DNA from 3 places in the Streptomyces sp. NBC_00005 genome. Region 3 is predicted to be linked to each of the others. Evidence: riboswitches for the same ligand, from Rfam matches in the RefSeq annotation. Region 3 holds a riboswitch; each other region holds the start of a gene.
The links. Region 3 has a riboswitch for cyclic di-AMP ahead of OG303_RS21610 (transglycosylase SLT domain-containing protein). Riboswitches for the same ligand answer to the same signal wherever they lie in the genome.
Positions count from the first base shown of each region.

Region 1 (7,026 bases), 1.0 Mb from region 3:
GTCCTCATGCGCTACGAGCCCACCGCCCCCGGCACCGGCCCGCTCGCCTCCGCTGCCGACCACCACTGGCTGGCCCTCGCCTGCGAGCTGGCCACCCTGTGCCCGCCCTCCCGCACGGCCTTCAGCGTGGGCGCGGTGATTGTCGCCGCCGACGGCACCGAGCTCGCCCGCGGCCACTCGCGCGAGGGCGACGACCCGGTCGTGCACGCCGAGGAGGCGGCCCTCGCCAAGCTCGACCCGGCCGACCCGAGGCTGGCGGCGGCGACGGTGTACAGCAGCCTGGAGCCCTGTGCCCACCGCGCGTCCCGGCCCAAGCCGTGCGCCCGGCTCATCCTCGACGCGGGGGTACGCCGGGTGGTCACGGCCTGGCGGGAGCCGGACACGTTCGTGACGGGGGCGGACGGGAGCGGGCTGCTCGCGGCGCAGGGGGTCGAGGTGTTCGTACTGCCGGAGTTCGAGGAGCGGGCGAAGGCGCCGAACCGTCACCTGCCGGCCTGACTTCGACGCGGGCGAGGCGCCGGTGAGATGCAGCTGAACGGGGGCGGACGGGGGCGGATCCACACCGTGGTGCTGGTGGTCCCGCGGATGGCGTATGCTTGAGACACAACGACGCGGGGTGGAGCAGCTCGGTAGCTCGCTGGGCTCATAACCCAGAGGTCGCAGGTTCAAATCCTGTCCCCGCTACTCAAGGCTCAGGGCCGGAATCCAGTCACTGGATTCCGGCCCTGAGTGTTTTGCGGTTCTTCGGTCATCCGGTCGGCCCACACCGCTCGCCGACCGCCCCCTCTCCGGGAAATCTGTGGGGTGTGGAGCAGGAGGGGCCGATCTCGTACGCGCGCACCTTCGTCCGCATGCTCCCGGCCCTGCTGCTCGCCGGCGGCGCGTGCTACGACTACCTCACCCCGTCGGAGTTCACCGCGGCCCCCTTCTTCACCGCCGCGCCGCTGGTCGCCGCCCCGCTCTACTCGCGGCGCGGGACGATCCTCATGGGCATCGCGACGATCCTCGTCGTCATCGCGATCCACATCAGGCTCGGCGTCGTCTTCGACGTCGACGCGGTCACCGAGCTGGCGACCGTCGTGACGGTCTCCGTCCTGGCCGTCCTCATCAACCTCCTCGTCCGTCGCGGCCGCGAGGAGCTCGCCTCGCAGCGCGAGATCGCCGAGGCCGCCCAGCGTGCCGTCCTGCCCGAACCGGCCGAGCGGATCGGGGGGTTCGCGATCGCGGCCCGCTACGAGGCGGCGCAGGCGGGCGCGTTCATCGGCGGCGACCTGTACGCGGTGCAGGACACCCCGCACGGGGTACGGCTGGTCGTGGGCGACGTGCGCGGGAAGGGGATGGGGGCCGTGGCCGCGGTCGCCGTCGTGATCGGGGCCTTCCGCGAGGCCGCCGAGCAGGAGGCCACCCTTGAGGCGGTCGCCCAGCGGCTGGAGCGGGCGCTCGCGCGCGAGGGCACCCGGCGCGCGGGGCTCGAGGCGGTCGAGGGGTTCGCCACCGCCATACTCGCCGAACTCCCGCACGGGGACGGGACGGTGCGGATCGTGAACCGGGGTCATCCCTCGCCGCTGCTGCTGTACCCGGACGGCACCGTGCGCACCCTGCAGGCCCGGGAGCCCGCACTGCCGCTCGGCCTGGGCGAGTTGGGGTCCTGGCCGGACCGCGCCGAGGAGAGCGAGTTCCGCAGCGGGGCCACGCTGCTGCTGTACACCGACGGGCTGTCCGAGGCGCGGGACGCGCACGGGAGGTTCTTCGACCCCGCGGACCGGCTCGCCGGCCGGGTGTTCCACGACCCCGCCGTGCTGCTCGCCACCCTCGCGCAGGAGGTGCGCCGGCACACCGGGAACGCCACGACGGACGACATGGCGCTGCTCGCCGTCCGCCGGCCCCGGTCGTCCGCTGCGGTTTCCGACCCGATGTGACCGGGCGTGATCGGGCGATGCCCCTCCGCATAACAACTGACATACCGTCAGCACCTGTGGGGATCCCGGGACATGGTCAACTCGCCCGTTTTTCGCCGCTCATGGCCCGTAAGTCCTGGCCAGAAAGGTTAATGATCAAGTGGAACACCTTGGAATCGGCACCCCGCGTCTATTAACGTTCGATAACGCAGCGCGGTCGTCCCAGCCGTCACAAGAGTCGGCTCCGTGCGCACGCGCCGAATCCCGCAAGGGAACCGGGGAACCACCACCCTGGGGTGAATCGCGCTGATACCGCCGTGGACACACGGCAGGTATACGCGCGTAGGAGACCTTCCTGCTCCGAACCCGTCAGCTAACCCGGTAGGCGAGAAGGAAGGAAAGGAGTACGCCTACGTGGCGTCCAACCCGCCTGCCCCAGAAGCCCCGTTCGTCCCGGGCCGGCGCAGCACAGAGACCTTCGCTTACGGCAGCTACGGCACCGACGAGGGTCCGTGGGAGGAGTGGAATCCCACCGAGGACTCCCTCCGGCCCGCGCGTGGCAAGCATCGCGTGGCCAAGCAGCGTGGCGGGGGACTCGCCCGCAGCTCCACGGTTCTGGGCGTCGGTGTCATAGCCGCCGTCGGCGCGGGCGGCATGGCCAGCGCCAACACCGGCAAGCCGCCGGTGTCGATCTCCATGCCCGATCTGCCCTCCGTGGGTTCGGTGTTCGGCGACTCCCCGGACGCCCCCAAGGGCTCCGCGACCGCGCTCAGCACGGTCGGCGTGACCACCGAGGACACCACGCAGGGCGCCAGGGACGCCGGTGAGGCGCTGCGCGACCGCATCATGGCGCAGGCCGAGAGCCAGCAGGTCCAGGTCGACGGCAAGAGCCAGGCGGCCACCGAGGCGGCCCTCGCCAAGCAGGTCGACGACGCGGCCGCCAAGGCGGAGAAGGCTGCCGCGGCCAAGGCCGAGGCGGCCAAGGAGAAGGCGGAGGCGGAGGCCAAGAAGGCGGCCGAGGCCGCGCGCCTGGCCGAGCTGGCCAAGCAGTTCAAGCTGCCGGTCGTGTCGTACACGATCACCGGCACCTTCGGACAGGCCGGCTCCATGTGGTCCTCCGGCTACCACACGGGCCTCGACTTCGCCGCCCCCACGGGCACGCTCATCAAGGCCATCCACAGCGGCACCGTCAAGGAGGCCGGCTGGGCGGGATCGTACGGCTACCGCACGATCATCACCCTCGACGACGGCACGGAGCTGTGGTTCTGCCACCAGTCGTCGATCAGCGTGAGCGTGGGCCAGAAGGTCAGCACGGGCGATGTGATCGGGCGGGTCGGCGCCACCGGCAACGTGACCGGGCCGCACCTGCACCTCGAGGTCCACCCGGGCGGCCAGGCCACCGGCATCGACCCGATGACGTGGCTGCGCAGCAAGGGTCTCAACCCCTAGGGCCCTTCTGATGGATCTCCGCGGCGTCGCGACGCCCGGCACGCACGCTCACCGCACGGCGCGAAGGGCCAGGTGGCTCCGCCACATGACCCTCCACGCCGCACGCCGATCGCACGCACCGAACGCCGCTCCTTCTTCCACGGAGATCCATCAGAAGGGCCCTAGCGTCCGGCTTCGTCCAGCGTTTACGTGATCTTTGCGGCGGCTGTGGAATGGGACACTCCACAGCCGCCGTTGACGTGAAGCATGACTTCTCCCTCTCTTCGCAAGCTCGGCTCCTCCGGCCTCGAGGTCTTCCCGCTCTCCCTGGGCGGCAACGTCTTCGGCTGGACCGCAGACGAGGCCACGTCCTTCGCCGTGCTCGACGCCTACGCGGCCGCGGGCGGCAACTTCCTCGACACCGCTGACTCCTACTCGGCGTGGGTCGACGGCAACCAGGGCGGCGAGTCCGAGACGATCATCGGCAAGTGGGTCCGGGCGCGCGGCAACCGCGACGACGTCGTGATCGCGACCAAGGTCAGCCAGCACCCCGGGTTCCCGGGCCTGACGGCCGCCAACATCAAGGCCGCCGCGGACGCCTCCCTGCGCCGCCTCGGCACCGACCACATCGACCTCTACTACACGCACTTCGACAAGCCGGAGGTGCCGGTCGAGGAGATCATCGGCGCGCTGGACGAGCTGGTGAAGGCGGGCAAGGTGCGGCACATCGCCGCGTCCAACATCTCGCCCGAGCGGCTGCGCGCATCCCTGGAGTTCTCCGACCGCGAGGGCCTGGCCAAGTACGTGGCCCTGCAGCCCCACTACAACCTGGTCGTGCGCGACCAGTACGAGGGCGAGCTCCAGGACCTGGCCGATCGCTACGGCCTGGCCGCCGTCCCGTACTTCGCGCTCGCCTCCGGATTCCTCACCGGCAAGTACCGGCCCGGTACCACGGTCGACAGCCCGCGGGCGGCCGGTGCCGCCAAGCACCTGGAGTCCGAGCGGGGGCAGCGGGTGCTGACCGCCCTCGACGAGATCGCCCAGGCCCACGACGCCCCCGTGGCCACGGTCGCCCTGGCCTGGCTCGCGGCCCGGCCGACGGTCGCCGCGCCGATCGCGTCCGCGCGGACGGTGGAGCAGCTGCCGGCGCTGGTGGGGGTGGGGGAGCTGACGCTCACCGAGGCGGAGATCGGGCGTCTGACGGTGGCGTCGGCCTGAGTTCCTCGAGGTCCTGAGCCCCCGAGGTCCTGATCGCCTCGCGTCGTGCGGGTGCCGCGTCCTACGACCGGTACGGGTTGTACGCGGGATTCGGCATCGCCGGGTACCCGTACGCCCCGTACACCGGCCAGGGCGGGGCGGCCACGGGCACCGGCGGCGCCGTGGCCCGCGCCGCGTAGTCCAGTGCCGGGCGCGCCACCTCGCGGCGCCGCCACAGCTCGTGCAGCAACTCCCGTTCCCTGACGACGAAGTCGGCGCCGGCGCGGCCGCGGCTGCCTCGGTGCCGCAGGAACGCCAGGGAGGTCGCGTACGCCTCGTACTGCGTGACCGTGCGGGCCGCGGGCTTGCCGAAGTGGTGGGCGGCGTATTCGCGGGCGAGCCGGCGGGCCCGCATCGAGCCGAGGGCGTAGGGCTCGGCGGGGGTGAGCCAGCCGGCGACGGCGTAGGCGGGCAGTTCCTCGCGCACGGTGCGCAGTTCGCGCTGGCGGGTCCAGATGACCAGCCAGGTCAGCAGGCCGAACGCGGGGACCATGAAGGTGGCGTAGACGGCGAAGAAGCCGTACTCGCCGAACGTCGACGAGCTGTTCCAGAGCGCGTGCATGCTCATCGCGAGCAGCAGGCCGGAGAGCGGGATCAGGACGCGCCGCAGGTGCTGGCGGTCCGCCGAGAGCGCGGCGATGCCGAAGCCGATGCCGGTCAGGACGGTGAAGAGGGGGTGTGCGAACGGGGACATGATCACGCGCACGAAGAACGTCGCCGCGGTGACGGAGGCGATGCCGCGGTCGCCGGTGAGCTGGTCGGTGCCGAAGGCGGTGCCCAGGTAGAGGATGTTCTCGGTGAAAGCGAAGCCGGTGGCGGTGACGCCGGCTATGACGACGCCGTCGACGATCCCGGTGAAGTCCCGTCTGCGGAAGAGGAAGACGAGCAGGACGGCGGCGGCCTTCGCGGACTCCTCGACGATGGGCGCTATGACGGTGGCGCCGAGGGTGTCGGCGCTGGACGGATCGGCTGTAGCCGTCGCTATCCACTTCGTGGCGAAGCTGTTGGCGACGATCGCTATCAGCGCCGCCGCACAGGCCCCCCAGGCGAAGGCGAACAGCAGGTTGCGCCAGGGGCCGGGGGCGACGCGGTCGAGCCAGCGGAAGGCGGCTATGAGGAGCGGGACGGGCAGGACGGCGAGCCCGAGCCCGACCAGGAACCCCTCGGTGCCGGTCTGTTGGCGTACGAGGGCCAGGATGACGAGCCCCGAGAGTGCGAGCAGGGTGCTGAGCGCGCCGTACCGCACCCATCTGCGCTGCCACCAGTGAGCGTGCCTGAGCGCACCGCCGGCCGGGCCGCCGGGGTGCGGCGGATGCATCGGGTACGGAGGACAGGTGGCCACGGCATTGACCCTAACGAGGGAGGGCGCCGCCCGCGACGGTGTATCGCGCTGCCCGCGGGAGACTTCAGGCGCCGGTGGGGGGCTGGTTGTGATGCTGTACGCGACGGAAGAGCAGGTCGTTCACGACATGTCCTTTGTCCAGTCCCTGGCCCTCGAAACGGGTCAGCGGCCGGAAGTCGGGACGGGGCGCGAAACCACCGTCGGGCTGGGTGTTCTCGAACTCCGGATGCGCGGTCAGCACCTCGAGCATCTGTTCGGCGTACGGCTCCCAGTCGGTCGCGCAGTGCACGATGCCGCCGGGTCTGATCCGGGCCGCGGCGAGGTCCAGGAACTCCGGCTGGATGAGGCGCCGCTTGTGGTGCCGCTTCTTCGGCCAGGGGTCGGGGAAGTAGACGCGCAGCCCGTCCAGCGAGTCCGGGGTGAGCATCTCGCGCAGCAGGATGATCGCGTCCCCGTTGGCCACGCGGATGTTGGACAGCCCGTGGTGGTCGGCGAGGTTGAGCAGATTGCCCTGCCCCGGGGTGTGCACGTCCACGGCCAGGACGTTCGTCCGGGCGTCCGCGGCGGCCATCTGCGCGGTGGCCTCGCCCATCCCGAACCCGATCTCGAGCACGACGCGGTCGGTGTTCCCGAACAGCTCGGTGAGATCGATCGTCCGCTGTCCGTCGATGTCCAGCCCCCACTTGGGCCACAGCCGCTGCAGTGCGTCCGCCTGGCCGGCGGTCACCCGGCTGCGGCGGGGCTGGAAGCTCCGGATCCGCCGCTCGAAGTGCGACCCGGCGGGATCGGCCTTCGGCCCGTCGGGGAACCGGGGCTCACCCTTGGCCCGGGTGTGCCGGACGGGGACACCGGGGGCGTGCGGCGTGTGCTCGCCGGGGGCCGGTGCGGGGTCGGCGGGCCGGGGGGATTCGGGGGTATGGAGGGAGTCAGACACAGTGGGACCGATTTTAGGGGGACCGTGACATCACGGGCCCGTCCGGTAGCGGTGAGGGAGACGGTTCAGGCCGAGTCCAGCACGGCCAACGCTCTGCGCGCGACCTCCCGGCCGATCGGCAGGGAAGCCGTCGCCGCAGGTGAGGGTGCGTTCAGCACATGCACCGC
Region 1 covers NZ_CP108316.1:5,748,832-5,755,857, forward strand. The annotation lists gene OG303_RS26445 (dihydrofolate reductase family protein) at 1-498, shown strand, start outside; tRNA gene OG303_RS26450 (tRNA-Met) at 611-684, shown strand; gene OG303_RS26455 (PP2C family protein-serine/threonine phosphatase) at 807-1,919, shown strand; cyclic di-AMP (ydaO/yuaA leader) riboswitch at 2,144-2,301, shown strand; gene OG303_RS26460 (M23 family metallopeptidase) at 2,313-3,347, shown strand; gene OG303_RS26465 (aldo/keto reductase) at 3,594-4,544, shown strand; gene OG303_RS26470 (PrsW family intramembrane metalloprotease) at 4,606-5,925, opposite strand; gene trmB (tRNA (guanosine(46)-N7)-methyltransferase TrmB) at 5,990-6,859, opposite strand; gene lhgO (L-2-hydroxyglutarate oxidase) at 6,925-7,026, opposite strand, start outside.
Region 1: it holds a riboswitch for cyclic di-AMP, as region 3 does, so the genes downstream of both, OG303_RS26460 (M23 family metallopeptidase) here and OG303_RS21610 (transglycosylase SLT domain-containing protein) in region 3, are expected to answer to the same signal.

Region 2 (7,026 bases), 1.6 Mb from region 3:
TTGCGGTCCTGGTCGATGGTGGTGACCCGACCGGTGAGAACCTCCGCCTTCGGCAGCACGCGTCGCAGCGGGACGACGACGTGGCGCGGGGAGATGTTGCCGGCGGCGGTTTCGGGGAGGAAGGGCTGGTAGGTCATGTACGACCGGGGGTCGACGACCGTGACGGTCGCCTCGCCGTAGCGCATCTTCTTGAGGATGCGCCGAGCTGCGTACAGGCCTACGTACCCACCGCCTACTACGAGGATCCTGGGACGCTCCGTGGTGCTCATGCCATCGAGTATCCACCTGCCCCAGGGGGGTCGCTCGTGCGCCCCTTCACAAGCTCCGGCAGGGGGTGTGTTATTCTCCGCGATCCCCGTGACGCAGGTCATGGTGTGGCACGGAACCCCCGGTGTGGGGTGGCCCGTTGTCAATGCCGCGTGAGCTGCTTCTCTTGGTCGCCGGGCCACCTGTGAGGCCCCCGGAACGAGCTCTCGCGACACCCTCCCGAAACGTCCTCGACCCGCCGGTTTGAACACGTTCACCGAGCGCTCGAACCCCCGGAAGGGCCAACCGGACCACTTTCGTCGTCCGACAGGGCCGAATTCCTTGTGAAGAACTTCACGAACTTTCTCGGCGGGGCGTCTCCGAGGGCTCCCGGAGGGGCCTTTTCACCACCCCCCGGGACCGCTCATACGTTATCCGACCTGCTCAGCAGAGGGCTACCAGCCGGTAGTAAAGGAGAGCTATGCCACCGACCACGCGATGCCGTCGAGGATGTCGTGCTCGCTCACCACGACCTCCTCCGCCCCGATCCGCTCCATGATCGAGAGCAGTACGAGGGCCCCCGCCGCGATGACGTCGACGCGCCCCGGATGCATGGAGGGGACGGCCGCACGCTCGGCGTGGGTGGCGTGCAGCAGCCACTCGGTGATCTCGCGGACCTTGTCGCGGGAGACACGGGAGTGGTGGATGGCCTCCGAGTCGTACGCGGGCAGGTCCTGCGCGATCGCCGACACGGTGGTGACCGACCCCGCGAGCCCGACCAGCGTGCGTGCCTCGCGCAGCGGGACCGTCTCCTCGGCGAGGTCGAGGGCCCGCTCGATGTCGGCCCGCACGGCCGCGATCTGCTCCTCGGTGAGCGGGTCGGTGACGACGCCGTCCCGTACGAGGTGCCGCTCGGTCATCCGCACACAGCCGACGTCGACCGAGCGCGCCGCGCGCACGTGGTCCTCGCCGACGACGAACTCGGTGGAGCCGCCGCCGATGTCCACGACCAGGTACGGCCTGTCCAGGTGGTCGCTGCCCGTCAGCTCCTTGGTCGCGCCGGTGAAGGAGAACTCGGCCTCCTGCTCACCGGAGATGACCTCGGGTTCGACACCGAGGATGTCCACGACGCCGCGCACGAAGTCGTCGCGGTTCGAGGCGTCCCGCGAGGCCGACGTGGCCACGAACCGCACCTTCTCGGCGCCCTTCTCGCGGATCACCTCCGCGTACTCGCGGCAGGCCGCGAAGGTCCGCTCCAGCGCCTCGGGGGCCAGCCGCCCGGTCCGGTCCACGTCCTGGCCGAGCCGCACGATCGTCATGCGCCGGTCCAGCTCCAGCAGTTCACCGGTGGTCGGGTTCACATCCGCGACGAGCAGGCGGATGGAGTTCGTACCGCAGTCGACGGCCGCGACCCGGCTGAAACCGGACGGGACCATGGGGACGTACGAGAAGAAGCCGCTGCGGATCGCGGTGGGGTCGGCGACCTCGCCCTCCTCGCCGGGGAGTTCGTCCGCCGGGTCGGGGGCCTGGAGCGGCTGCACGCACGGTCCCTTGCGCCACCACTCCGGCAGCATCCCGATCGCCTCGTCGCCCAGCGGGTTGACGCCCGGACCAGCGGCCAGCGAGTGGCCCACCAGGACGTGCAGGCACTTCACCCGGTCCGGCATGCCGCCCGCGCTCGGGAAGCCCTCCAGCACCTCGATGGCGTCACGGCGCGCGATGTAGTCCTCGTGCGCGGCGCGGTACGCGGCGGCGAGCTCCGGGTCGGTCTGCAGCCGCTGCGTCATCTCCTTCATGACGCCGTTCGCCTCCAGCGTGCCGATCGCCGAGGCGGCGCGCGGGCACGTCAGGTAGTACGTCGTCGGGAAGGGCGTGCCGTCGGGCAGCCGCGGCGCGGTCTCGACGACGTCCGGCTGACCGCAGGGGCAGCGGTGCGCGATGGCGCGCAGCCCGCGCGGCGGCCGCCCGAGCTGCTGCTTGAAGGCCTCGACGTCCGCGTCGGTGGGCTCGGTGCGCGGAGTGGTCGGCGGGGGCGTTTCCATGCCTGTCTTTCTAGCCTGTCTTGTCGAGCGGTCGGTTCACTGGTCCGGTCGGTTCACTGGTCGGAGGCGTCGGACTTGTCGACGCCGTCCCAGACGTTCGCGTACCAGGGGCGGTCGGCCGCGCCCAGCTCGGCGCGCGACTGCTTGGCCGCGTGCGGGTCGACCACGATGTAACCGGTCTCCCCGGGCAGCACGTAGTGCAGCCGCTGCCGGATCTGCTGCTCGGCGTACGCGTCGTCCTTCCAGCGGGCCTTGAGGTCGCGCAGCTGCTCGACCCGCTCCCTGGCCTGCTCCTTCTGCCGCTGGAGATCGGCGATCTGGGAGCGCTGGGAGACGTACTGCCGCATGGGATACGCGAGGGCCACGATCAGCGAGCAAAGGACCAGGGCGAGGAGGGCCGCACGGCCGGTCAGGCGCGAGCGGCGGGCCTGCCGCTTGGTCTGGGAGCGGTAGACACGGGCCGCCGTCTGCTCGCCGAGCAGCTTGATCCTGGTCGCGGTGGAGAACCGGTCCCGGTCCTTCACGGCCATGTTCCCCGCCTCCCGTTCACACGTGCGTACGTCCCCGCACACGGTACGGGACCGGGTACGGGGACGTACGTACGACTGGCTAAGGCTTAACCCTTAGCGGCGCAGCCCTTGACGGCTCAGCCCTTGAAACGGGGGAAGGCGCTGCGGCCGGCGTACTCCGCGGCGTCGTCGAGGATCTCCTCGATGCGCAGCAGCTGGTTGTACTTGGCGACGCGGTCCGAGCGGGCCGGGGCGCCGGTCTTGATCTGGCCGCAGTTCACGGCGACCGCGAGGTCGGCGATGGTGACGTCCTCGGTCTCGCCGGAGCGGTGGGACATCATGCACTTGAAGCCGTTGCGCTGCGCCATCTCGACGGCGTCCAGGGTCTCGGTCAGCGAGCCGATCTGGTTCACCTTGACGAGCAGGGCGTTGGCGCTGCCCTCCTCGATGCCGCGGGCCAGGCGCTCCGGGTTGGTGACGAACAGGTCGTCGCCGACGATCTGGACCTTGTCGCCCAGCTTGTCGGTGATGACCTTCCAGCCGGCCCAGTCGTCCTCGAACAGCGGGTCCTCGATGGAGACGAGCGGGTAGGCCGCCACGAGCTCCTCGTAGTACTCGGTCATCTCGGCGGCCGAGCGGGACTTGCCCTCGAACTCGTACTTGCCGTCCTTGTAGAACTCGGACGCGGCGACGTCGAGCGCGAGCCCGATCTGCTCGCCGGGGATGTAACCGGCCTGCTTGATGGCCTCGATGATGAGGTCGAGCGCGGCGCGGTTGGACTCCAGGTTCGGGGCGAAGCCGCCCTCGTCGCCGAGGCCGGTGGACAGGCCCTTGGTCTTCAGCACCTTCTTGAGGGTGTGGTAGACCTCGGCGCCCCAGCGCAGCGCCTCGGAGAAGGACTCCGCGCCGATCGGGGCGATCATGAACTCCTGGATGTCCACGTTGGAGTCGGCGTGCGAGCCGCCGTTCAGGATGTTCATCATCGGCACTGGCAGGAGGTGCGCGTTCGGGCCGCCCAGGTAGCGGAAGAGCGGGAGGTCGCTGGCCTCGGAGGCGGCGTGGGCGACGGCGAGCGAGACGCCGAGGATGGCGTTGGCGCCGAGGGAGGCCTTGTTGTCGGTGGCGTCCAGGTCGAACATCGCCTGGTCGATCAGGCGCTGCTCGGTGGCGTCGTAGCCGACGAGCTCCGGGCCGATCTGCTCGATGACGGCGAGGACGGCCTTCTCGACACCCTTGCCCTGGTAGCGGTTCGGGTCACCGTCGCGGAGCTCGATGGCCTCGAAGGCACCCGTGGAGGCGCCGGACGGGACGGCGGCACGACCCGTGCTGCCGTCGTCGAGGCCGACCTCGACCTCGACCGTGGGGTTGCCTCGGGAGTCCAGGATTTCCCGGGCTACGACGACGTCGATGGACGGCACGAGCATCTCCTTCTTCAATGTGACGCGGCTACGCAGTACCGCAGTGGGCTCTGCGAGACGAGCCTAACCGGCTCGGGCCGATCGGCCAGCCGGTCGACCATCCCTTGGGCAGAACCGAGAGTAAATTGTTTCCGAACGGAACAAAAACCCACGTGGAAGCACACACAAAAAGCCCCGCCCCGGTGCGTACGGGGGAACACGCACCGAGGCGGGGAGCCCGTGGGGACGGGGGAGGCCCTCACGTGCCTCCACTATGAAGGACACGGATGTGTGGGACCTGTGGTTCAGCTACCAGCCGCACCAGTACTTCAGGTGCGGCCGCCGGCCCGCGACTACTTCAGGTGCAGCTGCTGGCCCGGGTAGATGAGGTCGGCGTCCGAGACGATGTCCTTGTTCAGCTTGAACAGCTTCTGCCAGCCGCCCTTGACGTCGTGCTTCTCGGCGATCGTGCTGAGGGTGTCACCCTTGACGACCTTGTACTCGCCGTCGCCCTTCTTGACCTTCTTGCCGGTCGGGGTGGTGACGGTCTTCTGGCTCTTGGCGGCCGGGCGCTCGGCGGAGCGGGAGGCGGCCTGCGAGTCGGACGAGCGGCTGGAGTCCGAGGAGCTGCTGCTCGAGGCGCTGCTGCCGTTGTAGGCGGCGCTGGACAGGCCCGTGCCGCAGACCGGCCAGGCACCCTTGCCCTGCGCGGCGAGGACCTTCTCGGCGACGGTTATCTGCTGCGCCTTGCTGGCCTGGTTGGCCTGGGCGGCGTACTGCGTACCGCCGTAGGCGGCCCAGGTGGAGGCGGAGAACTGGAGACCGCCGTAGTAGCCGTTACCGGTGTTGATGGACCAGTTGCCACCGGACTCGCACTGGGCGACCGTGTCCCACTCGGAGGCGGTGGCGGCAGAGGCGTTGCCGGCCGCCATCAGCGGGGCGGCGATGGCGACACCGGTGACGCCGGCCAGAGCGGCGACGCGGGTGGCCTTGGACGGGCGACGGTGCTTGCCCTTGCCGGAAAACAGCATGGTTGATCCCCTCACCGACGCCTGCGAGGTGAGCTGTCGGGTTCGGGCCGGTTGAGTTGCCCGGCCGCGCACCTCCCGGTGCACGGCTTAACCCCAAGCCGGTTCCAGCTCAACTGCTGGGCCCGGCACTTACCTTGGGTCCCCCGCTCCTGCCTACGGCGCTGTTAAGCGACGACTGTTCCCGTACGGCCGCTGGCAGGATTCGGCGTTGCGACAGACGGGGCTCGGGTTGCCGAGCGGTGTTGACCGTAGCCACGGAATCCGGGGAATTTCAAAGACGATCAGGGCTTCTGAGACTCATCCCACACTTTCACCAAAGCGGACATTAAGCCCGAAGTGTGACGCGAACTCTCGTTGTTTTTCGCCCTATTCGCTACCGAGTCGCAGGGTCTGACCGGCGACGATGCGGTTCGGGTCGGTACCGATGGCCTTCTTGTTCTTCGCGTAGAGCGCCCGCCATCCGCCGTCCAGGTCAAGGGAGTCGGCGATGGAGGCGAGAGTGTCGCCGGCCTGGACCCTGTACGAGCCGTCCGCACCGCTGTCGGCCTTGGACTTGTCGGCCTTGGACTTGTCGGACGCGTCGCCGTTGGCGCCGCGGTGGCGGCCGGTGCCGATCGCGCCGGTGTCGACGAGACTCCAAGAGCCCACCGCCTGCTCGGAGTTGTCCGAGTCGTCACCCTTTGTCTTGTTCGTGGATGAGCCGCCACTCCCCTGCGAGTCACCCGCGGCCGTCTCGGACGGGGAGGTGGAGGGCGAGGCAGATGAGCTGGATTCGGTGGAGTTGTCCGCTGTGTCCGCAGATGCGGAAGGGGAAGTGCTGGAGGCCGAATCGGAGGGCGAGTCGGACGATGAACTCGAGGAGGAATCCGACGAAGAGGAATCACCGGACGTATCGCTCGACGAGTTGGACAACCCAGCAGAGTCGGATGCACCGGATGAATCAGACGAGTCGGACGAACCAGAAATCCCGTCCAGAACACCCGTGTCGACGTCCGCCGAATCCGAGTCCTTGCTCAGCCCCGAGGTCAGTCCGCAGGTGTGGAACGCGCCGACGCCCTGGTCGTCCAGGAGCTTCTCGGCGACGGCTATCTGCTGGTTGCGGCTGGCCAGGTCGGCGCTGGGCGCGTAGTCGAGGCCGCCGTACCTGTCCCAGTGCTCCTGGGTCAACTGGAGCCCGCCGTAGAACCCGTTGCCGCTGTTCTCGCTCCAGGCGCCGTCGGTCTCGCACTTCGCGACCTTGTCCCACGTGGTGCCGTCGGCAGCGCTGGCGCCGCTTGCGGCGAGGAGTGGGATCGCGATGGCGGAGCCGGTCACTCCGGCCGCGACGAGCAGAGCCGGAGCCTGACGGGGGCGACGGTGTCGACCGTTCCCGGAGAGCATGCAGGGGCCTTTCGCGAGACAGCAGTGACCGGCGCGGCGCATGGTGCCCGGCACCGCGCTGGTCCGTGAACGTATCGGCTGCCGATCACTTGTCACAAGTTAATGCCGCGTAGATCACGTGAAGATCACAGACTTGAGCGCGTGTCACCTTTGACCGGTTCTCTGCGGCCGCGCATGCACCGGCCCGCTCCCGATACGGTCGTTGCGTGAACGTCCCCAACGCCGTCCCCGAACTCTTCACCTGGGAGTTCGCCAGCGACCCGTACCCGGCCTATGCCTGGCTGCGCGAGCACTCCCCCGTCCACTGGACGAAACTGCCCAGCGGGGTCGAGGCATGGCTGGTGACCCGCTATGCCGACGCACGTCAGGCGCTCGCGGACGGGCGGCTCTCGAAGAACCCCGACCATCACGCCGAGGACGC
Region 2 covers NZ_CP108316.1:6,339,536-6,346,561, reverse strand. The annotation lists gene OG303_RS29225 (NAD(P)/FAD-dependent oxidoreductase) at 1-269, opposite strand, end outside; gene OG303_RS29220 (exopolyphosphatase) at 726-1,682, opposite strand; partial or broken gene OG303_RS29215 (DUF501 domain-containing protein) at 1,887-2,288, opposite strand; gene OG303_RS29210 (septum formation initiator family protein) at 2,342-2,818, opposite strand; gene eno (phosphopyruvate hydratase) at 2,935-4,221, opposite strand; gene OG303_RS29200 (transglycosylase family protein) at 4,548-5,225, opposite strand; cyclic di-AMP (ydaO/yuaA leader) riboswitch at 5,229-5,396, opposite strand; gene OG303_RS29195 (transglycosylase family protein) at 5,592-6,605, opposite strand; gene OG303_RS29190 (cytochrome P450) at 6,812-7,026, shown strand, end outside.
Region 2: it holds a riboswitch for cyclic di-AMP, as region 3 does, so the genes downstream of both, OG303_RS29200 (transglycosylase family protein) here and OG303_RS21610 (transglycosylase SLT domain-containing protein) in region 3, are expected to answer to the same signal.

Region 3 (7,026 bases):
CAGCGGCACCGAATCGGCTGGGCGGAATCAGCCGGCCCGATGCACGACCGCGTCGCACATCTCCATGAGCGCGGCCTTCGCGCCGCAGTCGACCAGCGGCGCCAGCGCGGAGCGCGCGTCCTCGGCGTACCGCACGGTGTCCCGCCGGGCCTGCTCCAGCGCGGGATGCGCCCGCAGCCCCTCCAGCGCCTCCGCGTGCCGCGCGTCGTCGGTGAGGTCGGAGTCCAGCAGCTCGCACAGGGCGATGTCCTCGGCCAGCCCCAGCCGCGCCGCCCGCTCCCGCAGCCGTAGCACCGGAAGGGTGGGGATCCCCTCGCGGAGGTCGGTCCCCGGCGTCTTCCCGGACTCGCGCGAGTCGGAGGCGATGTCCAGCACGTCGTCCGCGAGCTGGAAGGCGACTCCGAGCCGCTCGCCGTACTGCGTCAGCACGTCCACGACCGTCTCGTCGGCGCCCGACATCATCGCTCCGAAGCGGCACGACACGGCCACCAGCGAACCCGTCTTGCCACCCAGCACGTCCAGGTAGTGGTCGACCGGGTCCCGCCCGTCCTGCGGCCCCGCGGTCTCCAGGATCTGCCCGGTGACCAACCGCTCGAACGCCTCCGCCTGGACCCGGACCGCCTCTGGCCCGAGGTCGGCCAGGATGTGCGACGCGCGCGCGAACAGGAAGTCGCCGGTGAGGACCGCGACCGAGTTGCCCCAGCGGGTGTTGGCGCTGTCCACGCCGCGCCGCACCGCGGCCTCGTCCATCACGTCGTCGTGGTACAGCGTCGCCAGATGGGTCAGCTCCACCACCACGGCCGACGGCACGACGCCCGGGGTATACGGGTCACCGAACTGGGCGGCGAGCATCACGAGCAGCGGACGGAACCGCTTTCCGCCCGCCCGCACCAGGTGCTGGGCGGCCTCCGTGATGAAGGGCACCTCGCTCTTGGTGGCTTCGAGCAAACCCTCCTCGACGGCCGCCAATCCGGCCTGGACATCGGCTTCCAGAGCCTGGTCCCGCACGCTCAGCCCGAACGGCCCGACGACGGTCACGAGGGGTCTCCTGTCTGCTGGTGTCTACTGGCGGTTACGCGGTTTGTCGATAGGTCGCCGACATCACTCAAGTCAGCGTATCCGGTCACCTTTCGATCACCGATGCCGCCCACCGCCCCCGGTCTCGACTTTCCTCGACCGAGAGGTGCCCCCATTCGCCCGGGCACTATCGGATCACGACCGGTATGTTTTTGATCACCCGATAGCAACGGATATCCAACGACTTGTCCATCGGCGTGTCCATCGGATCGGAGGGAAGCAGCGGCCCGTGTCCCGAACAGATGTAGACGTCGAGTCCGGCAGCGAGCCGCCTCCCGAGGACGACCACGCCTTCTTCGGCCAGCCGAAGGGCCTGCTCACCCTCTCCGGCCTGGAGGTCTGGGAACGCTTCTCGTTCCTCGGCATGCAGGCCATCCTCGTCCTCTACTTCGCCGACACGCTCGCCCACGGCGGCATGGGCATGTCGGCCGGAACCGCGGCCTCCGTCTCCGCGGCGTACGGCACCCTCGTCTACCTGGTCTCCGTCGCCGGCGGCTGGCTCGCCGACCGCATCCTCGGCTCGTACCGCGCGGTCCTGTGGGGCGGCATCCTGATCGCCTGCGGCCACTACTCCATGGCCGTGCCGACCTCCACCATGACCTGGGTGGGCCTGGGGCTGATCAGCGCCGGCACCGGGCTGCTCAAGCCCAACGTCGCCACGATGGTCGGCAAGCTGTACCGCACCGACGACGACCGCCGTGACGCCGGTTTCGCCCTCTACTACATGGCGATCAACATCGGGGCCTTCGCCGGCCCGCTGATCACCGGCTGGCTGGGCGACCACAAGGGCTGGCACTGGGGCTTCTCCGCGGCCGCGATCGGCATGACGTTCGGTCTGGTCCAGTACGTGGCGGGCCGACGTCACCTGGCCGGGCGCAGGCACACGGCTGAATTCGCCCTCGCCCCGGCCGCGATGCACCGGGCGATCCGCCGGATCCTCGTGGGCGTCGCGGCCGTGGCCGTCCTCGCCGTGCTCCTCGCCGCCGCCGGGTGGCTGACGATGGGCCGCTTCGTCGACCTGCTCACGCTGATCTCCGTCATCGCGCCGGTCGTCTACTTCGCGGTGATGTTCTCCAGCCCGCGGGTGACATCCGAGGAACGCGGCCGGCTGCGGCCGTACATCGTGCTCTTCCTCGCCTCGACGGTCTTCAACTTCATCCTCTTCCAGGCGTACTCGACGATGATCCTGCTGGCCTCGACGAACGCCGAGACGACCCTCCTCGGCTTCGACTTCCCCGCGAGCTGGTACGCCTCCGCGCTCGGTGCCTTCGAGGTCAGCCTCGCCCCGGTGGTCGCCGCGCTCTGGGTCCGCATGGGCCACAGCCAGCCGCACGCCTCCAACAAGATCGCCATCGGGGTCGTCCTCGGCGGCCTGTCCTTCCTGCTGATGGTCCTGCCGACGTCCGGCCACTCGGGTGACGACTACCTGATGTCCGCCTGGTGGATCGTGGGCTCGTACCTCCTGCTCGGCCTCGGCGACGTCCTGCTGGAGACCTCCGGCATGTCGGCCACGACCAAGCTGGCGCCCGCCGCCTTCTCCAGTCAGACCATGTCGCTCTGGTTCCTGTCCCTCGCCCTCGCCAACGGCATCCAGGCCCAGACGGTGAAGCTCTACGACAACGTCTCCAAGCCCGCCTACTTCGGCGTCAACGGCGCCATCGCGGTGGCCGCGGGTTTGGCCGTGACCGCCGCGGCGCCCTGGCTGCGCCGCACCATGCACCCCGTCCACTGAGGTCACTGCGATGAGCATGCACATCCGTACGTCCTTCCCCCACGAGGCGACTCACGAGGACCTCTGGATCCCGCTTGCCGACGGGACCTTGCTGTACGCGCGCGTGTGGCGCCCCCTGACCGACGAGCCCGTGCCGGCGCTCCTGGAGTACCTGCCGTACCGCCTGACCGACTGGACCGCGCCCCGCGACCACCAGCGCCATCCCTGGTACGCGGGCCACGGCTACGCCTCCGTCCGGGTCGACGTCCGCGGGCACGGCAACAGCGAGGGCATGCCGACGGACGAGTACTCGGCGACGGAGCTCGCCGACGGGGTCGCGGTGGTCAACTGGCTTGCGGAGCAGCCCTGGTGCGACGGCAAGGTGGGCATGTTCGGCATCTCCTGGGGCGGCTTCAACTCCCTCCAGATCGCGGCCCTCGCGCCCGAGCCGCTCAAGGCGGTCGTCACCGTCTGCTCCACGGACGACCGCTATGACAACGACGTGCACTACATGGGAGGTTCCGTCCTCGCGGTGGACATGCACGCGTGGGCCGCCACGATGCTCGCCTTCGTCTGCCGCCCGCCGGACCCGCAGTACGTCGGCGAGGCCTGGCGGGACATGTGGCTCAAGCGCCTCGAGACCGTCGACCCCTTCCTGCACACCTGGCTGGAGCACCAGACCCGGGACGGCTACTGGCGGCACGGCAGCGTCTGCGAGGACTACGGCGCGATCGACGCCGCCGTCCTCGCGGTGGGCGGCTGGCACGACCCCTACCGCGACACGGTGCTCCGGCTCGTCGAGCACCTGCCCGCCGACCGCGTACGCGGCCTGATCGGCCCCTGGTCGCACCAGTACCCGGACCGGGGCCTGCCGCCCGGCCCGGCGATCGGCTTCCTCCAGGAGACCCTGCGCTGGTGGGACCACTGGCTGAAGGGGGTCGACTCCGGGGTGATGGAGGAGCCCCTGCTGCGCGCGTACGTCAGCGACTCGCACCCGCCGGCCACGGTGTACGAGACGCTGCCCGGCCGCTGGGTCGGCGAGGCGGCCTGGCCCTCCCCCGACGTCACGACGGTCTCGTACGCCCTCCAGGGCGAGCCCCAGATCGTTCGCTGCCCGCAGTACACGGGCATGGACGCCGGCCGGTTCTTCCCGTTCGGGAACGACGCCGACCTGCCGCCGGACCAGCGTGACGAGGACGGGCGGGCCGTGTGCTTCGAGTTCGAGGCAGAGGAGGAGACGTGGGTGCTGGGGCGGCCGCGGGTGCGCTTGCGGCTGACGTGCGAGGTGCCGAGCGGGCAGGTCGTCGCGAGAGTGTGTGACGTGGCACCGGACGGTTCGTCGACCCTGGTGACGCGAGGCGCGCTGAACCTGTCGGCGCGGCACGGGCGCGACCTGGCCGTGCCGTGGGCGCCGGGAGCCACGGAGGACGTGGAGTTCGAGCTGAACGGCATCGGGCACGCGTTCCCGCCCGGCCACCGCATCCGCCTCGCCCTGTCCTCCGCGTACTGGCCGTGGCTCTGGCCGCGGCCCGACTCGGCGGCGGGCTTCACCCTGCACGCGGTGGGCAGCTTCCTGGAACTCCCGGTACGCGCACGTGCGTTGGACGAGAGGGCGATCACCTTCGAGGAGCCGGAGCAGTCCGAGCCGATGGGCGTCAACCACCCGATCACACTGGACGAACCGCGCCCCGAGCGCCTGGTGGTGCGTGACGTGGCCAAGGGCGAATGGCGCCTGGAGGTCGACCCGCGCTACGGCGGCACGCGCGTGTACCCCGACGGACTGGAGTTCACCGAGGACGCGCTGGAGACGTACACGATCCAGGAGGCCGACCCCCTGTCGGCCCGCACCCGCTCGGACTGGTCGATCCGGCTGCACCGCCCCGAGCTGGCCTGGGACACGACGATCCGCACACGCTCGGAGATCACCTGCGACGAAGAGTCCTTTTTCGCCATCAATGAGGTGATCTGCTCCGAGGGTGAAGAGGTGGTCTTCCACCGGACTTGGGAGAAGCGGATCCCACGGACGGCCGGTTGACCACGAGTTGGGCCCATTGCCTGATTTGCCGCCCTTGTGGATGCCAGTGACTTGGCTCACGCGGCCGCGCCGGTCGACGATGTCCCGGCCTTTGTCGACTCCCCTTCCGCTGCAAGCCAGTTGAGGCTTGGCAGTTGCAAAGGATCAAGCGCCCCATGAGCCTCACACCAAGGTCAAAAGGCGGATGTACGAATCCCGCACTTGTTCCGGACGTGTGCTCTCGCATACGTTCCGGGCCTGTCGGGTGGAACGCCGAATCCTGCCGCCGCCCGGACACGACCCATCGACCAACTCACTCGCACGGCAGGAGCGGGGGAACCAGGTAAGTCGCCGGACCGGGCATTCCCCGGACCGGCTTGGGGTGAAGTCACGCAGCCGTACGGCTGCGTGGCCGGGCATCTCCCCGCCCGAACCCGACAGCTCACCTCGCAGGCGCCGGAGAGGAACAGCGCCATGTCCCGAGGCAAGCACCGCCACCCCAGAACCAGCTCACTCACCCGAGGCATCGTCGTCGCCTGCACCGGCACCGCCGCCCTCGCACTCCCGCTCCTGAGCGCGACGACCGCGAGCGCCGCGACGCCGACCCAGGCCCCCGCCGCGTCGGCCGCATCGCAGGTCAAGTCCATTACGTACACCACGGTCAAGGGCGACACGCTCTATGGCATCGCGGACAAATACGACACCCCGGGCGGCTGGCAGCAGCTCTACAAGGACAACCGCAAGGCCATCGGCGACAACCCCAGGCTGATCCACTCGGGCCTCAAGCTGACGGTCAGGACGACGAAGACGGCGAGCGCGACTGCCGCCACGTCCACCAAGAAGTCCTCGTCCGTCGTCCACGCCACCCAGGCCTCCGTCAAGACCTACGCGAACAACCTCGACGGCTGGATCCGGCAGTCGCTGGACATCATGGCGCAGAAGGGAATTCCCGGGACGTACGACGGCATTTACCGCAACATCATGCGGGAGTCGTCGGGCAACCCGGCCGCCATCAACAACTGGGACTCCAACGCCGTCGCCGGCACCCCGTCCAAGGGCCTGCTGCAGGTCATCGACCCGACGTTCCTCGCCTACCACGTGCCCGGCACGTCGCTCAACCCCTACGACCCGGTCGCGAACATCACCGCCGCCTGCAACTACGCAGCCGCGCGGTACGGGTCGATCGACAACGTGTTCGGCGCGTACTGAGCCGCATCACACACCCGGGAAGAGTCTTTCGAGGACGACGGCGATGCCGTCGTCCTCGTTCGACCGGGTGATCTCGTCGGCCACCGCCTTGAGTTCGGGGTGGGCGTTGGACATGGCGACGCCGTGGGCGGCCCAGTCGAACATCGGGATGTCGTTGGGCATGTCGCCGAAGGCGATCGTCCGGTCCGGCCCGAGTCCCAGGTGTTCGGCGGCCAACGCGAGGCCCGTCGCCTTGGTGATGCCGCATGGCTGGAGTTCGACGGTCCCCGGCCCCGACATGGTGACGGTGGCCAGCGAACCGACCACCGAACGCGCCGTCGCCGCCAACTCGTCGTCGGACAGGTCGGGATGACGCAGCAGCACCTTGCTGATGGGCTCGCACCACAGGTCGTCGCGTCGCTCGACCCGTACGGCCGGCAGCGTCGGATGCGGCATGAGGTAGCCCGGCTCGATGAGCGTGAGCCCCTCCACACCGTCCTGGTCGACGGCCGCGTACACCTCGCCCACCTCGGCCTCGATCTTGCCGAGGGCCGTCTCGGCCAGCTCCCGGTCCAGCGTGACGGACCACAGCAGGCGGTCCGCGCCGGCGTCGTACACCTGCGCGCCCTGCCCGCACACCGCGAGCCCCCTGCTGCCCAGTTCGTCCAGGAGCGGCCGCACTCTGGGGGCCGGCCGGCCCGTCACGACCAGGTGCCGGGCGCCGGCCACGGCCACTCGCGCGAGTGCGGCGAGGGACCGGTCGGACAGCGTGTCGTCGCCTCGGAGCAGCGTGCCGTCCAGGTCGGTGGCGATGAGTGCATATGCGGTGGGTGCGGCCATGATCAGAGAATACGGACAGGACGCCCCACCGACTCATCGCGAACCGGACGACCGCGGACTTCACCGCCGTCCCTTGCTCAACTTCCCTACCCTGGTGGGTTCTTCATCACCGGGTGGTGCCCCGGACCCGGCCTACCCGTGCGCTGCCGCCAGGTGCTTGGCGAGCCTCGGGGAGGCGAACTCCGTGCCGCACACG
Region 3 covers NZ_CP108316.1:4,714,768-4,721,793, forward strand. The annotation lists gene OG303_RS21595 (polyprenyl synthetase family protein) at 28-1,038, opposite strand; gene OG303_RS21600 (peptide MFS transporter) at 1,307-2,809, shown strand; gene OG303_RS21605 (CocE/NonD family hydrolase) at 2,826-4,823, shown strand; cyclic di-AMP (ydaO/yuaA leader) riboswitch at 5,064-5,271, shown strand; gene OG303_RS21610 (transglycosylase SLT domain-containing protein) at 5,277-6,011, shown strand; gene OG303_RS21615 (HAD family hydrolase) at 6,018-6,830, opposite strand; gene OG303_RS21620 (FAD-dependent oxidoreductase) at 6,963-7,026, opposite strand, start outside.